3 regions of the Rahnella sp. BIGb0236 genome follow, and region 1 is predicted to be linked to each of the others. Evidence: predicted binding sites of a transcription regulator. Region 1 holds the regulator's gene; each other region holds the start of a gene.
The links. The regulator PurR, encoded in region 1, represses purine synthesis genes. The targets are predictions, from matches to a motif close to CANGCAAACGTTTGCNTG.

Region 1 (7,441 bases):
ATCATTGCCCAGATCATAATGCTCTTTGCCGACAATCCATGCCCGTTTGCGTGATTGCAAATTGGTCAGGCGTGCCGCCGCGATACGCAAGGTATCTTTAAAATGGTGGGGGAGTTTATTTTCCAAACCGGCACGAAGAACGCGCTGAAAAAAGATATCCAGACGATCGCATTCCCACCAACCGTCCATATAACTTTCGCCGAGGCCCAGAGAACCTTCCTGTAAAACACGCTTAAAGAAGTCAGTGTTTTTTACTTTAAGGTCGAAAGGACGATTACCATTTACCTGAATATCTGCCATCGCCAGCATTTCACTGGCGATGCGGTACCACTGATTGTCCTGAATGCTTTGGTCTTCTATACACGATGAACTCATAGCTTCTCCATCACTTTCTCTTCTGACTTATTAACCTGCCGGGAAAAGCAAAGGCTATTTTTGCAGGTCTTTATGAGAACAGACGACTCAGCGCCTCGTCCAATATCCGACACCAACAGAGGAAATTAGAAGAACACCTGCGCGCCGGGGGCGTGCAGGGAAATCGTCCTTGAAAAACGCACTATAAAAAATAGTGTGACGCTGTCCGCGCGTCGGGCTTAAGTATGTAATAAAAGTTTTGTAAAAATGCTATTTTATTGGGTTTTGTTGAGTATAGGCTCGCAGGCAGGCATTCTCAATAGTTAATCGTCGCAAATGAAAATGTCCGTTAAGTGATTGTTACTTAAGGTCATTATCACCCTTAATTCACCTGCCCGCGCTGAGCTTCCTGCCCGGATTTCTGTTTCACATCCTGAGTGCTTTCTGGTCGCAGTGACAGCCACCGGCCCAAAACCACCAACAATAGTGTAGACAGCATGATTGTGACTGTCGCCATTAATGGTTGCACAATAAATGCGGAAACCAGCAGACTGGCGAGGAAACACAGCCCCAGTTGCAGGGTATTCTGCAACGCCGCCGCTTTCCCTGTATTAGCAGGAAATGGCATTAAGGCATTTGCGACAACAATTGGATAGATTGCACCATTCACCAGAGCCATTAAACAGAACGGGATCAACAGGCTGATCAGTCCGGCATGGGTGAACATCCCGATACAGAACAGGCTCACCATACTCACCGCATAACCCGCCAGTAACCACGGCAAAATCCGGTTTCCGTCCAGCTTACTGATCAGAACGCGACAGCCGAAACCGCCCAGCAGGAACGCGATGGTCTGCGGAACATAACTCAGGCCAATGGCACCAGGGGAATAGCCCATGTCGCTTAAAATAAACGGTGAACCGGTCAGCCACGCGAAGAAACCAGCGGAACAGGCGGAGTAAATCATGACGTTACCGCTGTAAACCCGTGATTTAAGCAAGGTGCCAAAGCCCGCTTTATCGGCTTTGGCCTGTGGCGCAGGTTTGTTTTCGCGCAATGTCAGCGTGGTGATCAACAGAACAACAGCCACGACGGTCAGCAGGGCAAAGATCGCTTCCCAGTCAAAATGATTCAGCACCCATGCGCCGAGCAACGGGGCGAGGGCTGGGGAGAGCGCCACCAGCGGCATAATGCTGGCGAAGGTTTTTTTAGCCACATCCGCCGGGAAACGGTCAACGACGATGGCCTGCCAGGTGACGGCTGCCGCACAAACGCCCATTGCCTGCAGGAACCGCAAGGCCAGCAGGGCGCGCACGTTTTCAACCCACAACACACCCAGACAACCCACTGCAAACAGTGTCAGGCCAATGAGCAATACCGGTTTACGGCCGATGCGATCGGACAGCGGCCCCCACAACAACTGGCCGATGGCAAAGCCGCCGAGAAAAATACTCAGGCTGGCGCTGATCATGCCCGGACTGGTTGTCAGACTGGTTTGCATGGCGCTGAAGGCAGGAAGGTACATGTCGGTGGCTAAAAAGCCGAGCATGCTCAGTCCCGCGAGATAGAGCATAAATCCAAAGGAGGGTTTCATTATTGTCTCGTTAATGTCGTGATTGCAGGTGATTTGACGCAGATTACGTACCGGAGGCGGAGTTTAACGCTTTGATAACAGCGTTGTGAAACGCTAATATTTGCACTCTGCTATCAAAAAAGTTGAAGGCTAAAATATGTGGTCAGAATACGCTCTTGATGTGGTGGATGCGGTGGCAAGAACGGGCAGCTTTAGTGCCGCGGCGCAGGATTTACACCGCGTGCCTTCTGCCATCAGCTACACCGTCCGGCAGCTTGAACAATGGCTGGCAGTGCCGTTATTTGAACGCCGTCATCGTGACGTGGTGCTGACGCCTGCGGGCAAGGTTTTTGTCGATGAAGCCCGCATTCTGACAAAAAAAATGATAGCCACCCGTCGCCAGTGTCAGCAGGTCGCTAACGGCTGGCGCGGCGAACTACGCGTGGCGGTAGACCGGATTGTTAAACCCGCGCGGACGCGAAGGCTGGTACTCGATTTTTACCGCCATTTTCCCGATACGGAACTGATCATCCACTCGGAAGTGTTTAACGGTGTCTGGGATGCGCTGGTGGACGGAAGGGCGGATGTGGCTATCGGTGCCACGAGAGCCATACCGGTGGGTGGCCGGTTTAATTTTCGCGACATGGGATTCATGGACTGGCACTGCGTGGTCAGCCCCCAACATCCGCTGGCGCAGTTGTCCGGTTCGCTCAGGGATGACCAGCTGCGGCCTTATCCGGCGCTCTGTCTGGAAGACACCTCCCGCACATTGCCCAAACGCGATACCTGGACGCTCGACAACCAGCGACGTCTGGTGGTGCCTGACTGGACCTGTGCGCTGGAATGCCTGACAGAAGGATTATGTGTCGGCATGATGCCGGTTCATCGCGTCATCCCGTGGATAGAACAGAATAAATTGCAGGTGCTGACACTGGAAAATCGTTTCCCCGACAGCCCGTGTTGTCTGACGTGGGACCAGAGCAATCCGTCGCCGTCACTGGCGTGGTTACTGGACTATATGGGCGATACAGAAACGATGAATGAGGAATGGTTGCGGGATTAGCAAAAAAAAACGCCTGCACAGGCAGGCGTAGTTACACAATTAACGGCGGTAGTCGCGATACGGACCGTCGGCCACGGAACGGCGTTCAACCAGTTTCGGATGCACTTCGATGGTCTGCGATTCTTCGCGCTTACTGACAATTCTGTCCAGCAACATGGTAAAAGCCATTTCGCCCAGACGCTCTTTAGGCTGATGAACCGTGGTCAGCGCCGGTGAGAAATAGCGGGCATTACGCACATTGTCATAGCCGATCACAGAGATATCCTGCGGAACCCGCAGGCCAAGCTCATCGGCAGCACAAATGGCGCCCATCGCCATCACGTCACCGCCACAGAACACCGCAGTAGGGCGGCTTTTCTGCATCAGGATTTTATGCATCGCCTGATAGCCGGATTCCGGTTCAAAATCGCCCTGAACGACCCATTCATCACGCAGAGGAATATTGGCTTCGGTCAGTGCCTTCACAAAACCCTGGAAACGACCGCCGCCGGTATTACGCGCCAGTTGCCCCGGGATCACACCAATATCACGATGACCGCGTTCAATCAGATAACGACCGGCCATGTAGCCGCCCTCGAAAGCATTATCAATAATGCTGTCGGTGAAGTTTTTGCGCGCCTCGCCCCAGTCCATGACGACCATCGGGATTGAGCGGTACTCCTCCAGCATATTAAGCAGTTCGTCGGGATATTCCGCGCACATCACCAGCAAGCCATCGACGCGTTTTTGCGCCAGCATCTGCAGGTAAGCCTGTTGTTTCTCCAGATTGTTGTGCGAGTTACACAAAATCAGCGTGTAGCCTTTGGAGAAGCAGCTGTTTTCGACGGCTTCAATCACTTCGGCGAAATAGGGCGCTTCACTGGAGGTGGCCAGCAGACCGATCGTTTTGGTGTTATTAACCTTCAGGCTGCGCGCCACGGCGCTTGGCGAATAGTGTAAGTCCTTGATGGCAAGGAGAACCGCAGCTTTAGTTTCTTCGGCGACGAAACGTGTTTTATTGATGACGTGCGACACGGTTGTAGTGGAAACGCCAGCGCGCTTTGCGACATCTTTAATCGTTGCCATGTAAACAATGACTCCTGAACTCACGTGTTTCAGCACGTTAGCATTATGTTAATCGTTTGCTTGCGTGGATTTAACTGCTGACTTCTAAAAGGGCAGTGAAATCGTTGGGTGGATTCTTCAGAATGAGGCGTGAAATGCTCTCGGGTGAAATCGACCGGCACACAGGCGTGGTAACCGACAATTTTCTCTTATAATGCAGGAAAGTGGAAGCAAAATTCTCATGACAGCATTGTCATTCAGCACAAGATTTTAAATGTGAATTATGAGAAAATGCGTTGGCACACATTTAGTGTGGCTTAAAAAATGCCACAACTTGATCCGAAAGGGGGTTTGATGGACAGCAACCTGAAATTATCGTTGATCACCACGGTATGCGCTTTGCTTATGATTATCGCTTTCAGCTTTACTGCGGTAATGAACTGATTTTATAAGCGATCCGCAATAAAAAAGGGCGATCCCGGTAACAGGTATCGCCCTTTTCAATGTGATGCAGTCACCTTATCCGCCGACATTCTTCCCTGCAGAAACTCTTCGTTAAATGCTATTCATTGGCTGATTAGCGAAACTTCAGACTTAACGAATTGTTTATTATCGGATCGTTTTCGGGGTCATTACCCGACGTGCGCCCACATAGTGATCTTGCCAGTAATCATCGCCCAGTGAGGTGATTTTAATGTCTTCACCGGTTCTTGGCGACTGGATGAATTTGCCATTACCGACATAAACACCCACATGGTCTGCTGCGCCGCGATTATTAATTCTGAAAAACACCAGATCGCCGCTTTCCAGTTCACCGCGTTTGACCGGTGCCGCATCGCGCAGATGGTACATTTCATTCGCTGTGCGTGGCATCTTAATGCGAATCAAATCTTTGTAGGCATAATAGACTAAGCCACTGCAATCAAAACCGGTGTTGGGAGAGGTGCCGCCCCAGCGATACGGTTTGCCGACCTGGTGCATCAGCTTGGTCATCGCCGTTTGCTGTGCGTGCTGATAACGTTTTTTGTGTGTCGCGCTCAGCGTAATCGGTTTGCTGTCTTCTTCGCGGAGCTTCTTGCCCTTGCGGTGGCGGCCATAAGCGTCTTTCTTACTGACCTTTGCGCTACTGTTCTTTGCCAGTGCGCGGGTTTTGGTTTGTTTCTCGGTCTTGCTCTCGGCCCGCGTGGTCCTGAGGGTCTTTTCTTTTTTACTCTCAGCCCGGGTCGTTTTTACGCTTTTATCAGAAGTGGCCTTTCGTTTAACCAGTTCAGTACTTTTTACTTTCTTCTTCGAATTCTTGTCCTGTGTTTTTTGTTCTGTTACCGGCGCGATTTTTGATTTTTTATTGGTTTTGGCGGCGGCGGTCTTTCGCTTTCGGCGTTCTTCAGGGGCGGCCTGATTAACATGGCTCTTTCGCTGATCGGCAGAGACGCGCGTCTGTGGCGATGCATGGGCGATATTGAGGAAAAGCTGGGTAAAGAGCAGCACAAAAAGCGTGAACAGTAAGCGCATAGCTTCGTTACCATGAGTGGTAGGGTTAAACATCAGGGTTGTCAGAGTATTGCCTAAAAGAACCCGACAAAAAAGCACGAATTGACTCGATTCTAGATCATATTGTGAGAAAAAGTTAATAGCTTTTTTTATGTCGAAATAACCGCCATTTTTAGTCAATAAAATAACCATTTTTCATCAGGTTAATATTTGAGTTAAAGAATGGGATTTTGCAAATCTGACATTATCGTTGAACGCCAAAAATGTTATTCTCGATGAATCTTTAAATATGTGAACCTGAACCCAGGCGCCGAAAATTGTTTAATAAAATGCCAGTATTGAGAAAGACCCCACAAAAAATGGCGTTTTTATCTGGTGGCAGCCATCGTTACAATAGAAGGCATTGTGTTTGCGCACCGTCTTTGTGTGCTGCGCGTGAAGAGTAATGACCGTGACAGCCTGTACCGGCTTGAGGAAGCAAGAAATGACCACTCCAACGATTGAAAAGATTCAGAAGCAAGTTTCTGAAAACCCGATTCTGCTGTACATGAAAGGTTCTCCAAAACTGCCAAGCTGCGGTTTCTCCGCCCAGGCCGTTCAGGCGCTTTCCGCTTGTGGCGAACGTTTCGCTTACGTTGATATCCTGCAGAACCCGGATATCCGCGCTGAGATGCCTAAGTTTGCTAACTGGCCAACCTTCCCGCAGTTGTGGGTTGATGGTGAACTGGTTGGCGGTTGTGACATCGTGGTTGAGATGTTCCAGCGCGGCGAACTGCAACAGCTGATCAAAGAAACGGCTGAGAAATACAAATCTTCTGAAGAGTAATGTCTGAGAAGAGCCGGTCTTGTGGCTGGCGAATAAAAAGAGCGACATCATGTCGCTCTTTTTTTGTCTGCTATCCGCACTCAATCCGCTATTGCTGATTTTCTTCCGGTGCCGTTTCGGCTTCGTCTGCGGTCATCGCCAGCGGCCAGCCGCCCAGGCGTTTCCAGCGGTTTACCAGCTCACAAAACAGTTCTGCGGTGCGTTCGGTGTCATATAACGCGGAATGCGCCTGACTGCTGTCAAACACCATTCCCGCGCTGATACAGGCTTTCGCCAGAACCGTTTGCCCCAGCACCAGACCGCTCAAGGCGGCGGTATCGAATGTCGCGAAAGGGTGGAACGGATTGCGTTTCAGCCCGGCACGTTCCGCTGCTGCCATCAGGAAACTGTGATCGAAATTGGCATTATGCGCCACGATAATGGCACGGTTGCAGTTTTGCTCTTTCATGCCCTTACGGATGACTTTGAAAATCTCGTGCAGGGCGTCATATTCGCTGACTGCCCCGCGCAGCGGGTTCGTCGGATCGATACCATTGAATGCCAGTGCTTCCGGCACCAGAATTGACCCCTCGAAAGGTTCAACATGGAAATGTACGGTCTCATCGCTTTGCAGCCAGCCGTCCTCATCCATCTTCAGGGTGATCGCCGCTATTTCCAGCAACGCATCGGTTTGGGCATTAAATCCGGCAGTTTCTACATCAATAACCACCGGATAAAAACCACGGAAACGGCCTCTCAGGGCGTTAATGTCACTATTCTCGGCCATTAGTTTCTTATCTTCATCGAATTCAGCGCGCATTATGACAAATTTTGCCGCCGCTTGCAGGGGTGTGGCAAAAATCGGGCAATAAAAAAGGGCGCGGTAGCGCCCCTTGCAGCATTCAGGGTGAATTAATTGCCCAGACCCTGACCGGCATGTTTGGATTCAATCAGTTCGATTTTGTAACCGTCCGGATCTTCAACAAACGCAATAATGGTCGAGCCGCCTTTCACCGGGCCGGCTTCGCGGGTGACTTTGCCACCTGCATTGCGGATGTCGTCACACGTTTGTGCCACGTTATCCACGCCGAGCGCGATATGACCGTAAGCG
Region 2 (7,441 bases), on a different contig from region 1:
GCATATGCGGGTAAGCCTGCGCACGCACCTGATCGTACGGGCTGTATTGCAGCATGTAATCGTAAAAGGCTTTGTCGTTCGGATTGCCCCACTCGTCGTATTCACCGGTGGTCAGCGGAATAGATTCATCAAGCATGGTGGTCACCACGTCAACAAACGGCACCTGCGCCACAATGCCGTGATACAGCTCCGGCGCCTGATTAATGATCGCCCCCATCAGCAAACCACCTGCACTGCCGCCCATGGCATACACCTGTCCGGCATCGCCATAGCCTTCAGCAACCAGTTCTTTGGTCACGTCAATAAAATCATGGAACGTATTGAGTTTATTGAACAGTTTGCCATCGTCATACCATTGCTGACCTAATTCTGCCCCGCCGCGGATATGCGCCAGCGCAAAGACAAAACCCCGGTCGAGTAAACTCAGACGGCTGCCGCTGAATGCCGGATCCATACTGCTGCCGTAGGAACCGTAACCGTACACCAGCAACGGATTTTCATTCGGTTTAAACAGTTCGCGACGGTAGACCAGTGACACCGGCACTTTCACGCCATCGCGTGCTGTCACCCAGACACGTTCACTGCGGTAATTGGCCGCATCAAAATCTTTCACTTCCTGCTGTTTGAGCAACGTACGGTCATGGGTATCCAGATCGAGTTCAAACAGCGTGCTCGGCATGGTCATGGAGGAATACCCATAGCGCAGCAATGCGGTATCCGGTTCCGGGTTGTAGGCCAGCCAGGTGGTGTAAGTCGGGTCATCAAAGGCCAGCGATTTTTCCTCACCGGTTTTCCAGTGGATTTGGCGCAACTGCGTCAGTCCCTGATGGCGTTCTTCCACCACCAGCCAGTCACGGAACAGACTAAAACCCTCGAGCATCACTTCGATTCGCGGTGCAATCAGCGTCTGCCAGCTGGCTTCCGTGCCATTCTCGCCTTTGTACAGGCCGAAGTTTTTACCGTCTTTATTGGAGCGAATATAGAAATGCCCGAGGTAATGATCGAGGGCATATTCATGGTCTTTGCGACGCGAGAGAAACACCTGCGGTGTGGCCTGCGGATCATCGGCATCCAGCAGCAGGATCTCCGACGTCGTGGTGCTGTCGAGATGGATCAGGATGTATTTTTCTGACGTGGTTTTATCCAGCCCGACGTAAAACGTGTCGTCTTTCTCTTCATACACCAGCTTGTCGGTTTTCGGATCGGTGCCGACTACGTGACGATAAACCTGATACGGCAGCAGGGTTTTCTTGTGTTTGCGCACGTAATACAGCGTCTGCGAATCGTTGGCCCATTCGCTGCTGCCGGAGGTGTTTTTCAGCAGATCGTCAGTCCAGGTGTCGTCATCGAGTTTTTTAATGCGGATGTCGTACTGACGGCGGGAAAGAAAATCTTCCGCCACGGACATTAGCTGATTATCCGGGCTGATATCCAGACCGCCCAGCGTGTAAAACTCGCTGTCTTTGGCGCGTTCATTACCGTCAACCAGCGTGCTCCAGTGCTCCTGTTCAGCGGCTGGCTGGCGCAGATAGATGGCGTATTCGTTGCCCGGCTCATAGCGGGTCTGATAGCGGTAACCATGCTTCACGTAAGGAACGGAATGATCCTGCTGCGCGATACGCGCGACCATTTCGCCGTACAGGGTTTCGCGCAGCGCCTGATGTGGCTGCATGGCCTGTGCGGTAAATTCGTTTTCAGCGGTCAGATAAGCCAGAACCTGAGGATCGGCGCGGTCATCGTCACGCAGCCAGTAGTAATTATCGACGCGGTTATCGCCGTGTGCACTCAGGATTTGCGGGCGTTTTTCAGCCTTTGGAGGTGTCATCATCTCGGGATCTCTTTGTCCTCTTTGCGGTGTGACAAGAGTGACAGGTTTAGACAGGGAAACCAAGAGACGTCAATGCGGGGAAATAATGCGTCCGCTAAGGGATAACGGACGCCGTCGGACGTTTATACCGGTGCGCTGTAGCTGATTTCGCCGATCTGGCAGTTGAGGCTTACCTGATAGGTTTTATCGGTGTGATCGCCACGCACTTTCAGCGGGATATTCCATCGGGCGTTATCGCCGCTGATGCTGTCCGTCACCACCCAGGCCACCGGTGTCGACGTGCCGAGCACTTTTTTATCCGCATCCCAGCGCGGGATGCGGTTTTGCAGGAAATCACGTTTGACCAGCGCCGCCACATCATCTTTGGTGGCCGTGGAGCATGGCGTGATGGTGGCCGTTCTGACTTCCGCATCATCAGCCTGCGCGACCTGGCTCAGTCCGCTCATTCCTGCTACTGCCATCACAACGCCTAAGATTATCTTTTTCATCGTTCGTCTTCCTGTCTTTGTCGTTCATTGAGTTGACCTTACCGGACAATATCCCTACTCAAAATAAGGTCATCACCTGCGTCAGATAATATAATCCTCAACAAGGCAATAACACAACATTAACAATATGACGTTCAACGCAAAGCGAAAAGAAAATCTGTCAGCGCAGGATAATGGCTTTGCAATTCTTGCCTTTGATTTTCCCTTCCTGCAAACGTTGCAGTGCTTTCTTCGCGCTTTTCTGGCGGATCGCCACATAAGCATGCACCGGGAACATATCGATTTTACCGACTTCAGCGGCGGTCAGCCCGGCATCACCGGTCAGCGCGCCCAGAATATCACCGGGACGGATTTTGGCTTTACGGCCACCGTCAATGCACAGGGTCGCCATTTCAGGATCCAGTGCCACCGGCGCGGCGGCCAGTGCCTGTGCAGCGGGCTGCCAGGTAAACCGCTGGCGGGTGTAATCTTCCAGCGCGGTCACACGCGGCATTTCCTGCGGCGTCACCAGGCTGACCGCCAGACCGCTCGTCCCTGCGCGACCGGTACGGCCCACGCGGTGAACGTGAACTTCCGGATCGAAAGAGAGTTCGTAGTTGATCACCAGACCTAACTGTTTGATGTCCAGTCCACGCGCCGCCACGTCTGTCGCCACCAGCACACGGCAACTGCCGTTGGAGAAACGCACCAGCACGCGGTCGCGGTCACGCTGTTCAAGGTCACCGTTCAGCGCCAGCGCACTGATGCCTTTTGCCTTCAGGTCATCACAGACATCCTGACAATCGCGTTTGGTGTTACAGAACACCACGCAGGAGGTCGGCTGATGCTGATACAGCACCGCAGCCAGCAGAGATAAACGTTGCTGCTTACCGGCTTCGATGAAGATCTGCTGAATATCAGCAATGTCGTCTTCACCTTCGATTTCCACTTTCAGCGGCTGACGCTGGAATTTGGAACTGATGCGCTCGATGCCGTCCGGATAGGTCGCGGAGAACAGCAGCGTCTGGCGGTTTTGCGGCGTATAGCTCACCACATCTTCGATGTCTTCGCTAAAGCCCATGTCCAGCATGCGGTCGGCTTCATCCAGCACCAGCACTTTCAGCTCGTCCAGTTTCAGCGTGCCCTTGCGCAGATGCTCCTGAATACGTCCCGGCGTACCGACCACAATGTGCGGCGGATGCACCAGTGATTCGAGCTGAGGCCCGATCGCCTGCCCCCCGCAAAGGGTGAGGATTTTGATGTTCTGGGTAAAACGAGCCAGACGGCGTAATTCTTTGCTGACCTGATCGGCCAGTTCGCGGGTCGGACACAGGACCAGAGCCTGCGCCACAAACTGTGAAACGGTGATGCTGTTCAGCAAACCGATACCGAAGGCGGCGGTTTTACCGCTGCCGGTTTTGGCTTTGGCGCGGACGTCCTGACCCAGCAGGATGGCGGGCAACGACGCTTCCTGAATCGGGGTCATTTCGGTGTAACCCAGTTCATTCAGGTTAGAAAGTTGCTCAGCGGGTAATGTCAGGGCGGAAAAGGAATGCGTGCTCAAGGCGATAACTCTTTATGTGAGGCAAAAATCGGGGCAGCGGCAGGAAGCCTGACGCCATGGTTTGGCTAAATGATAACAGAGACGCTCACCGGCTGCCTTAAACAGCAGAAAACAGGCTAAAAAAAACCTGTAAAACACGGTTTTGTTGCACAGAGAATTTTACCTGACGTGCCACGCAATCGTTTTCGTCGCCATTTATTTCAGATATACTGCGCGCCGAAATTCCTGTTTTCACTCACCACAGATCTGGGTACGAAGCTATGTTAACCATTGGTACTGCACTGCGCACCGGCGCCACCCGCGTCATGTTATTAGGCTCTGGCGAGTTGGGTAAAGAAGTGGCCATCGAATGTCAGCGTCTTGGCCTGGAAGTGATCGCCATTGACCGCTACGCCGATGCACCGGCGATGCAGGTCGCTCATCGCAGTCATGTGATTAATATGCTCGACGGCGACGCGTTGAAAGCAGTTATCGAAAGTGAACGCCCTGATTTTATCGTGCCTGAAATCGAAGCCATCGCAACCAGCATGCTGGTTGAGCTGGAAAAACAGGGCCACAACGTGGTGCCTTGTGCTGAAGCGACCCGCCTGACCATGAACCGCGAAGGCATTCGCCGTCTGGCCGCTGAAACCCTGAAATTACCGACATCGACGTATCAGTTCGCTGATGATGAAGCGGCTTTCCGTCAGGCCGTCGACGCCATCGGTTATCCATGCATTATCAAGCCGGTCATGAGCTCATCCGGTAAAGGCCAGAGCCTGATCCGCAGCGCCGATCAGTTACAGACCGCATGGGATTACGCGCAGCAAGGCGGCCGTGCAGGCGGCGGACGCGTGATTGTTGAAGGACTGGTGAAGTTTGATTTCGAAATCACCTTGCTGACCATCAGCGCCGTTGACGGCATTCATTTCTGCGCGCCAATCGGACACCGTCAGGAAGACGGCGATTACCGCGAATCCTGGCAGCCACAGCAGATGACTGAGCTGGCATTGCAGCGTGCAAAAGACATCGCGGAGAAAGTGGTGAAAGCGCTGGGCGGCAAAGGCCTGTTCGGCGTTGAGCTGTTCGTGTGCGGCGACGAAGTGATTTTCAGCGAAGTCTCCCCTCGCCCGCACGACACCGGTATGGTGACGCTGATTTCTCAGGATCTGTCCGAGTTTGCTCTGCATGTACGCGCGTTCCTCGGCCTTCCTGTAGGTAAAATCCGCCAGTTCGGCCCTTCTGCATCTGCCGTGATTCTGCCGGAACTGACCAGCAATAACGTCACGTTCAGCGGTCTGGAAAATGCGCTGACGGGCTACAATCAGGTTCGTCTGTTCGGCAAGCCGGAAATCAGTGGCAAACGTCGTCTGGGTGTGGCGCTGGCGATTGCAGACAATGTTGAAGACGCCGTGGAACAGGCGAAAAAAGCGGCCGCTGCTGTGGTTGTTAAAGGCTAGACGATTCAGAATGCTGAGACGAAAAAAAACCGGACGCCTGAAAAGGGTCCGGTTTTTCTTTGTCATGACGCAAGCAGTGACGCAAACCGTCAGTCAGTTTTATTCGTCTTCGTCATCAAAAATGACGGTTACGCGGTCGCCTTTATGCGTTTCGCGGATTTCTTCTGCAACGGTCGCAATGGCTTCGCCGCTGCTCATGCCGTTTTCCATTAACTGGCGGATACGATCGGCGGCCTGTTCTTGTTCATGATGTGATAATGAAGGCATACCTGTCAGCATGGGAGTGTCCTGTTGTACTGGTGATAAATAAAGCCCGCGCAAGGCGGGGTTGCACAGTATACGCCTAAATAAGGCAAATCGCCTGCGCTGCTTTCAGCCCCTCAGTTCTGTGTTAGGATCGGCCTAAAATACGTCATCGCGCCAGAGAAGCTTATACCTGCCATGCAAGCCACCCAGTCCGTTGTTTTTCACTCCTTACCTTATCATCCAGATGCACTGACAGAGCGCTTCACACCGCTTTCCGCCCTGCCCTGGGCGATGCTTTTACACTCAGGTGCAGCACAGCATCAGCATAACCGTTTCGATATTCTGGTGGCGGATCCGCTGATAACATTGACCACCCGTGGCGGGCTGACGCAGATTGAAAAAAATGGCGTGGAACAATGCCGGCAGGACGATCCCTTCGCCTTGCTTGAAGAGCAACTGACTGCTTGCGGATTACACGCAGAAAGCTTGCCTGACTTTCCGTTTCTCGGCGGCGCTCTCGGGCTGTTCGGCTATGATTTAGGCCGTCGCGTTGAGGATCTGCCACAAATCGCGATACGCGATATTGAGTTGCCCGATATGGCTGTCGGGATTTATGACTGGGCGCTGATCGCCGATCATCATTTGCAGCGTTTAACATTGATTTGTCATGGCGATATTTCTGCACGTTTGCGCTGGCTTGATGAGCATCAGAAAATCCGCTCTTCGTCAGCGCCTTTCCGGCTGAATGCGCCGTGGCAGGCGAATATGAGCCGCGAAGAATACGGGCAAAAGTTCAGGCAGATTCAGGAATATATCCGCGACGGCGATTGTTATCAGATCAATCTGGCGCAACGTTTTTCCACGCAGTACGACGGCGATGAATGGCAGGCTTTTCTGCGTCTGAATCAGGCCAACCGTGCGCCCTTCTCGGCATTTCTGCGTCTGCCGCAAAACACCGTTCTCAGTCTGTCGCCGGAGCGTTTTATCTGGCTCAAAGAAAACCAGATTCAGACACGACCGATTAAAGGCACCCTGCCACGTTGCGAAGATCCGACAGAAGATGCGCGACAGGCAGAAAGGCTGGCAGGATCGGAGAAAGATCGTGCCGAGAACCTGATGATTGTCGATTTGCTGCGTAATGATATCGGGCGCGTCGCCGTGCCCGGCAGCGTGCGCGTGCCGGAACTGTTTGTGGTAGAGCCGTTTCCGGCGGTGCATCATCTGGTCAGCACCATCACTGCGCAGTTACCGCAAGAGTGCCATCCTGCGGCCTTGTTACGCGCCTGTTTCCCCGGCGGTTCCATTACCGGCGCACCGAAAGTGCGTGCAATGGAAATCATCGAAGAACTCGAGCCACATCGCCGCAACGGCTATTGCGGCAGCATCGCGTATATCAGCTTTTGCGGCACCATGGACAGTAACATCACCATCCGCACGTTACTCACGTCGCAGGGAAAAATTCATTGCTGGGCAGGCGGCGGGATTGTGGCGGACAGTCAGGAACAGGCAGAATATCAGGAAACTTTTGATAAGATTGCCCGAATTCTGCCTCAGTTAGGAGAAACATCATCGTGACTTTGCTGGAACAACATGCGCCAATTCAGACACTTTCCCCCGCTGTTGAAGATTTCATATTGCGCTTTCAGTTGCAGCAACCTCGCCAGCCCGCACCGGCGCTGCGCGGAACCCGTCACGCTGCGGTGCTGATCCCGATCATATGCCGCCCCGAACCTACGCTGTTACTGACACGCCGATCAGATCAGCTGCGCAAACACGCGGGACAAGTCGCCTTTCCCGGCGGCGCGGCGGATGCTTCTGATGCGTCGATTATCGCCACGGCCTTGCGTGAAGCGCAGGAAGAAGTCGCCATTCCGCCTGAACAGGTTTATGTATTAGG
Region 3 (7,441 bases), on a different contig from region 1:
CCGGTTCGACCGAAGATCAGCGGCTGTTGTTAGAAATTGAGAACATGGTGGCGCGTTTTCAGGACATCGCCGGGATGAAGTTCAGCAGCTATGAAGGGCTGGTCGGCCAGCTTTTCGCCCATCTTGGCCCGGCAATTGAACGCTGTCATTTCGGCATTGGCATCGACAATCTGATGCAGGAAGAAGTGAACCGCATGTATCCGCGTCTGGTGCGTACCACCCGCGAAGCCTTGCAGGGTTTTGAACACGAATACCTGATCACGCTGTCAGAAGATGAAGTCGGGCTGGTGGCGATCACCTTCGGCGCGTGGCTGATGCAGGGTAACGCCTTGCAGGAGAAACAGATCCTGCTGCTGACCCATGATAATCCCGAGCTGGAAGAGGCCGTTGAACAGCAGATCCGCGAAGCGACGCTGCTGCCGCTGAATATCAAATATCAGACACTGGCGGATTTCTATAAATTCGGTGCGCCGAGCGGCGTGGCGATGATTGTCACGCCTTACGCCACCCGCAGCACCGACGCCGATCCGCTGGTGATCCACACACAATTGCCGCTGGCAAAAGAGCAGCGAAAACGTATCCGCTCGCTGCTCGAAGCCCCCTAGCGGGTGGAAACCTCCGGCGCTGACGGCGTAACCGCCGGACGCAGGAAAATCGCCGGTACGGCCAGCAGCGCCATCACCCAGAACAATCCGGCATGCAGATGTTCGAACAGGAAACCGGACACCATGGTCATCACCGCCACGCCGCCGCCCATCGCCAGCGCGGAATAGACCGATTGCAGACGGATCACCTGATCACGCGGACGCGCCGCGATGAAACGCATCCCGGCCAGATGGCAGACCGTGAACGTGCCGCAGTGCAAAATCTGAATTACGATCAGCCAAGGCAACGCGGTAAACGCCCCCATCAGTCCCCAGCGGACCACCCCGCAGAACGCCGACAGCAACAGGAGATCCCGCGCCGACCAGCGCCGGAACAGCTGATGACTGAAAGTAAACACCAGCACTTCTGCCACTACGCCCAGCGACCATAGGTAACCAATGGTCGTTGAGGAATAGCCGACATCCTGCCAGTAAATCGCGCTGAAACCGTAATAGGCCGCATGCGCGCCCTGTAACAGCGTGACGCATAACAGAAACCGCCAGACCGGTTTTTCGCCGAGCAACGCTTTCCACGAAATACCCGCCGCGCCGCTTTGCCTCGGCTCGCCCACCGGTTTCACGCTCGGACGCAGCAACATGCCCAGCAGCATCGCTGCCACACCGGCGGTCAGCGTGTACAAAATCGCGTTATGACCATAGACCTCAACCAGCTTGCCGGTCACTGCGGAACCGATCACAAACGCAATGGAACCCCAGACGCGCACCTTGCCGTAATCCATATTGATCTGACGTTGCAGCGTCCCCGCCAGCGCATCGGTCAGCGGCACCAGCGGACCAAAGAACAGACTGAAACCGGCAATGTTGATCATCAGCCACGCCCAGCCGTTGCCAAACCAGAAGCCGACGGCAAAGGCCAGAGTCAGCAGCGCCAGAATACGCAAACCGGTGATGAGATAAGAAGGATCTTTAATGGAGGGCGAAATGATTAACGTGCCGAGAAAACGGGCGACCAGCCCCGCGCCGAGCAGCAGGCCGATGCTTTCGGAGGAGATGCCCTCGCCTTTTAGCCATAAGCCCCAGAAAGGAAGAAAAATACCGTAACTGAAAAAATAGGTGAAATAACTGAGTGCAAGCCAGCGCGTGGAACGCAATTCCATAAATCCTCCGGTGTGAGGCCAATACTTTGACAAAGCTCACAATCGCTAGCAATCCGCAGACGCTTTCATACTCCCGTAATGTCTGCCAGCTCACAAATTCTGATACATGCCCATAAAAAAACCCGCCGTGGCGGGTTTTAGCAGCTCAACGGCTTCGCAAAATATTACGCGTAAACCGGGAAGCGTGCACAGATGTCGAGAACTTTCTGTTTAACGCGTTCGATGGTCGCTTCGTCGTTCACGTTGTCCAGCACGTCACAGATCCAGCCAGCCAGTTCACGGACTTCCGCTTCTTTGAAGCCGCGACGGGTCACGGCCGGAGTACCGATACGCACGCCGGACGTCACAAACGGGCTCTTCGGATCGTTAGGAACGCTGTTTTTGTTGACGGTAATGTTCGCGCGACCCAGTGCGGCATCGGCTTCTTTACCGGTCAGATTTTTATCCACCAGATCCATCAGGAACAGGTGGTTATGGGTGCCGCCGGAAACCACTTTGTAGCCACGTTCCAGGATCACCGCCACCATTGCCTGGGCGTTTTTCGCCACCTGCTGCTGGTACGCTTTGAACTCAGGTTCCATCGCTTCTTTCAGTGCAACCGCTTTACCGGCAATCACGTGCATCAGCGGGCCGCCCTGGCCGCCAGGGAAGACAGCCGAGTTCAGTTTTTTGTAGAACTCTTCGTCGCCGCCTTTTGCCAGAATCAGACCACCGCGTGGACCCGCCAGCGTTTTGTGCGTGGTGGTGGTCACGATGTGTGCGTGCGGAACCGGGTTCGGATAAACGCCTGCTGCGATCAGACCGGCAACGTGTGCCATGTCGACGAAGAAGTAAGCGCCCACGCTGTCTGCGATTTCACGCATTTTTGCCCAGTCAACGATACCGGAGAATGCGGAGAAACCGCCGATGATCATTTTTGGTTTGTGCGCTTCGGCCTGACGTTTCACGTCTTCGTAATCGATATCGCCGCTTTCGTCGATGCCGTAAGGCACCACGTTGTACAGTTTGCCGGACAGGTTAACCGGTGAACCGTGAGTCAGGTGACCGCCATGGCCGAGGTTCATCCCCAGAATGGTGTCGCCCGGTTGCAGCAGCGCGGTGTATACCGCAAAGTTGGCCTGTGAGCCGGAGTGTGGCTGAACGTTGGCGAAATCGGCACCGAACAATGCTTTTGCACGGTCGATAGCCAGTTGCTCAACGATGTCGACGTACTCACAACCACCGTAATAACGTTTGCCCGGATAGCCTTCGGCATATTTGTTGGTCAGCTGCGAACCCTGAGCCTGCATGACACGCGGGCTGGTATAGTTTTCTGACGCAATCAGCTCGATATGTTCTTCCTGACGAACAACTTCTTTTTCCATTGCTGCCCACAGCTCAGCATCATAATCGGCAATGTTCATTTCACGCTTTAACATCCGCATCTCCTGACTCAACAAACTAAAAAATAAACGCCCCTTCCGGGTTCTGCGCAACAGTGTAAATGTTTAAGCGGCCTTCGGATAGGGTCAGTTTCAGGTTTTTAGGCAAACGATTGGCTCCAGATACAGCAAGGCTTTGATCTAAGAACCTCCGCCCATAATCAAGGGATATATATTCACCTGAACATGTACAAATTTCAGCTTTGTGACTCAGCGCGCCCCCCTGAATCCCCCTACCCCTTTAGGGGGTGTTTACAGAAATTGTGGGTTTATATAAGATGCATTTGAAATACATGTTTAGATAAAGTCATCACAGACACGGAGTTCACCATGCTTGATTCAGCCACTATCGCCACCGTTAAATCCACCCTTCCTTTGCTCGCCGCGACCGGCCCGAAACTGACTGCACACTTCTATGACCGCATGTTTGCGCATAATCCCGAGCTGAAAGACATCTTCAATATGAGTAACCAGCGCAACGGCGATCAGCGTCAGGCGCTGTTTGATGCCATCTGCGCATACGCTGCCAATATCGACAATCTGGCGGCGTTGCTGCCTGCGGTGGAACGCATCGCGCAAAAACACACCAGCTTCACCATTGAGCCTGAGCAATACAACATCGTCGGCGCACACCTGCTGGCGACGCTGGATGAAATGTTCAGTCCGGGTCAGGAAGTGCTGGATGCGTGGGGCAAAGCCTATGGCGTGCTGGCAAATGTGTTTATCCATCGTGAGGCCGAGATTTATCAGGACAGCGCCGAAAAAGCCGGTGGCTGGCGTGGCACCCGTGAATTCCGCATTGTTGAAAAACAACCGCAGAGTGAACTGATCACCTCTTTCCTGCTGGAACCTGTGGATGGCAAACCGGTGGCTGACTTCCGGCCGGGGCAATATCTGGCGGTGTACATCCGCGATGCCTCGCTGGAAAATCAGGAAATCCGTCAGTATTCCCTGACCCAGGCACCGAACGGCAAAACTTACCGCATCGCGGTAAAACGCGAAGGCCAGGGCGCGGTGTCCAGCTTCCTGCACAATGTCGCGCAAACGGGTGACATCGTTCATCTGGCCGCCCCGCACGGTGATTTCTTTATGGATATCAGCGATACCACGCCGGTGGCACTGATTTCTGCCGGTGTCGGTCAGACGCCGATGTTAGGTATGCTCAGCACGCTGGCCGGATGCGGACATCACGCGCCGGTGCAGTGGCTGCACGCAGCAGAAAACGGCGCGGTGCATGCGTTTGCCGGTGAAGTGAAAAGCGCGCAGGCCCGTCTGCCACAACTGGAAAGCCATGTCTGGTATAACCAGCCACAGGCGAATGATTTACCCGGTGAAGATTTCCAGTATCAGGGGCTGATGGATCTGAGCAAAGTCAGCGGTCAGCTGAGCGATCCGGCGATGCATTTCTATCTGTGCGGTCCGGTGAGCTTTATGCAGTTCACGGCGAAACAGTTGCTGGCGATGAACGTCAGCGAAGCGAACATTCACTACGAATGCTTCGGCCCGCATAAAGTGATTTAATCCGCGCCCGAAAAAAAAGGCTGACGCAAAATGTCAGCCTTTTTTTGTTGCCGCGTCAGCAGAGATTAACGACGGCGGCGGCGAACCAGGAACAGCGCGATCAGCAGGATAACAATCAGCCCCGCAATGCCCATTCCCCAGTGCGCCAGTTCCAGCAACGGCGAAGGTTTACCGCCAGCGCGTAATTCCTTCACCCGCTGCGGCGTCACTTTCGCCTGATCGTTACCGAACTGCTGCAACAGCTGATTGCTCAGTGTGGCAACCTGCGTATCTGACAGCAAATGTTCAAATGCCGGCATCGCGACATTGTGGCTTTCCGGACCACGCTGCACGCCATGCAGGATCGCCATCACCAGATTGTCGCTGTTCAGGTGTCCCAGCGCGGTATTGTTGACCAGCGAAGGCAATCCGCCGTCCTTGCTGCCGCGCCCGTCGGGCTGGTGACAACTGGCACAATAGCCGTCATACACCTGCCAGCCGGTCATTTTATCGGCATCGGCCGGGCGCGCAACGCCACGCAGATTATCGACATAACTGGCCGGAGTGCCGAACTGGTCGGCGGCTTTCGCCTGCCCTTCCTGACTCACCGGGGTGGTTTGTTTCAGCCACACGGCAATGGCCTGCAAATCACTGTCACTCAGATGGCTGAGACTGTGATCGATCGCCTCCGCCATCGGCCCCGCAGCCTGTGCTTTACCCGGCGCGTGACCGGTCTTCAGGTAACCGGCGATTTCATCCGTGCTCCAGTTGCCAATGCCGCTGACCGCGTCCGGGGTGATATTCGGCGCAAACCAGGTGCCCAGACTGCTGCCGCCCAGGGCTTTATCGCCCTGCTCGGCCATCAGCGCATTACGCGGCGTATGGCAGGTGCTGCAATGCGCGAGGGCTTCCCCCAGATACGCGCCGCGGTTCACCTGATCACTTTTTGACGGATCGGCTTTAAACGCGCCTTTCTCGAGAAACAGCAGATTCCAGCCCGCCATCGACAAACGCACGTTGAACGGGAACGGCAGCGCGGTCGGCGTTGAAGGCACATCCACCGGTTGCACGCCCTGCATGAAATAGGCGTACAGCGCTTTCATGTCTTCATCGCTGATTTTGGCATACGAGGTATACGGCATTGCCGGATAAAGATTCGCGCCGTCGCCACGCACGCCATCGCGCACCGCGTGTTCAAACTGTTCCAGCGTGTAATTGCCGATGCCGTCTTTTTTAGACGGCGTGATGTTGCTCGAATAAATGGTGCCCAGCGGCGTCGCCAGCCCGAGGCCACCGGCGAACGGCTTGCCGCCTTCAGTGGAATGGCAGGCCACGCAGTCACCGGCCACCGCGACATATTCGCCTTTCTTAATCAGCGCATCCTGCTGCGGCGACAACGCGGCATACGCTGCGCCCGCACTGAGGCTCAGGCCAAAGGCCAGCAATGCGCCCGTCAGACGTTTTTGAGATAAACGGTTCAGAGTCATGTCAGTCAGCCTATAGCGCAGTTTTGGCAAGATGATCAGCGGTACGTAACGCCAGAGCGACCGCAGTCAGCGTGGAGTTGACCGTGGCAGACGTTGGCATTACGCCGGTACTGGTGATGAACAGATTTTCATGGTCATGAGTGCGTCCGAACGCATCCACCACGGAATCTTTCGGGTCATGCCCCATGCTCATCGTGCCGGTAATGTGCTGGTTGTTGCCGTAAACGCCCGGCTTACTGAAACGCAGATTGGTGCCGCCCATCAGTCTGGCAATCTCGGTATATTCTTTTACCGCGCGCGCCATACCGCGATGCACATAATCGTCCATGTGGTAAATCGCCGCCGGTTTAGGAATACCCAGTTTGTCTTTTTTGTCGCTGAGAATGATGCGGTTGTCGTAGTTCGGCAGCTGCTCCATGACGTTTTTCAGGCTGGTCTGGTGCGAGGCACGGCGACGGATTTCGTTATCCAGGCTGATGCCGTAAACGCCTTCCGCCAGCAAGTCCTGAGTGACGGACTGCACCTGCGACGAGTTGGCGATATCGATACGGAATGAGGCGTAATCTTTGCGGAAATCGCCGTCGCGCAGGCTGTTGATCGACGCCGGACTCATCGGTCCGCGCCCGGCCCACAGCGGCTCTTCGGTTTCGAAGGTCAGCGAGTTACTCGGGTGATCCATCAGATGACGGCCAACGGTGCCGGAACTGTTGGCCAGTCCGTCCGGGTATTTATCGCTGGCGGAAATCAGCAGCAGTTTCGGGCTTTCGATGCCATTGGCGGCCAGAACGAAGTTTTTCGCCGTGACTTTATGTTCGCCTTTATCCGGATCGTAATAATGCGCGGCGACAATGCGGCCTTTCTCGTCGTGCTCGAGGCGGTAAACCACCGCGCTGGTGATCAGTTTTGCGCCCGCTGCTTCGGCAGCCTGCGCGGCGATGCCGCCGTGATATTGCGCGTCAATCGGGCAAATCGGCATACAGTTGTTGTTACCACAACAGGCCGGACGCCCGTCGTAGTTACGGCTGTTACGCGCGGTGGTGTTCACAATCACGTCATAACCGCCGGGTGCCAGACGTTCGCGAAAACGCTGTTGCAGCCAGGATTCCGCGACCGGTTCCATCGGGAACGGCTGATTGCGCGGTGAACCGTTATCGGGCGCACCGGAGACGCCCATTTTCACTTCGGCTTCGTAATAAAACGGTTCCAGCTCGTCATAGGATAACGGCCAGTCGCGCCCCACGCCGTACAGCGTTTTAATCTTCATATCGTTT

Region 2: the regulator PurR is predicted to act here: its motif matches at 4,032-4,049, upstream of purT (formate-dependent phosphoribosylglycinamide formyltransferase).
Region 3: the regulator PurR is predicted to act here: its motif matches at 3,286-3,303, upstream of glyA (serine hydroxymethyltransferase).

The regions. Positions count from the first base shown of each region.
Region 1 is NZ_SOAO01000008.1:164,368-171,808, reverse strand. Features, by position in the region: gene cfa (cyclopropane fatty acyl phospholipid synthase) at 1-375, opposite strand, end outside; gene punC (purine nucleoside transporter PunC) at 737-1,948, opposite strand; gene punR (DNA-binding transcriptional activator PunR) at 2,085-2,990, shown strand; gene purR (HTH-type transcriptional repressor PurR) at 3,030-4,055, opposite strand; gene EDF78_RS17105 (C40 family peptidase) at 4,644-5,546, opposite strand; gene EDF78_RS25985 (hypothetical protein) at 5,901-6,029, shown strand; gene EDF78_RS17100 (Grx4 family monothiol glutaredoxin) at 6,010-6,351, shown strand; gene rnt (ribonuclease T) at 6,440-7,150, opposite strand; gene gloA (lactoylglutathione lyase) at 7,243-7,441, opposite strand, start outside.
Region 2 is NZ_SOAO01000002.1:101,059-108,499, forward strand. Features, by position in the region: gene EDF78_RS03885 (prolyl oligopeptidase family serine peptidase) at 1-1,828, opposite strand, end outside; gene yebF (protein YebF) at 1,951-2,316, opposite strand; gene dbpA (ATP-dependent RNA helicase DbpA) at 2,477-3,859, opposite strand; gene purT (formate-dependent phosphoribosylglycinamide formyltransferase) at 4,120-5,298, shown strand; gene EDF78_RS03905 (YoaH family protein) at 5,398-5,577, opposite strand; gene pabB (aminodeoxychorismate synthase component 1) at 5,740-7,119, shown strand; gene EDF78_RS03915 (CoA pyrophosphatase) at 7,116-7,441, shown strand, end outside.
Region 3 is NZ_SOAO01000003.1:141,354-148,794, reverse strand. Features, by position in the region: gene csiE (stationary phase inducible protein CsiE) at 1-605, shown strand, start outside; gene EDF78_RS07535 (3-phenylpropionate MFS transporter) at 602-1,762, opposite strand; gene glyA (serine hydroxymethyltransferase) at 1,927-3,180, opposite strand; gene hmpA (NO-inducible flavohemoprotein) at 3,514-4,704, shown strand; gene EDF78_RS07520 (cytochrome c) at 4,770-6,170, opposite strand; gene EDF78_RS07515 (GMC family oxidoreductase) at 6,181-7,441, opposite strand, start outside.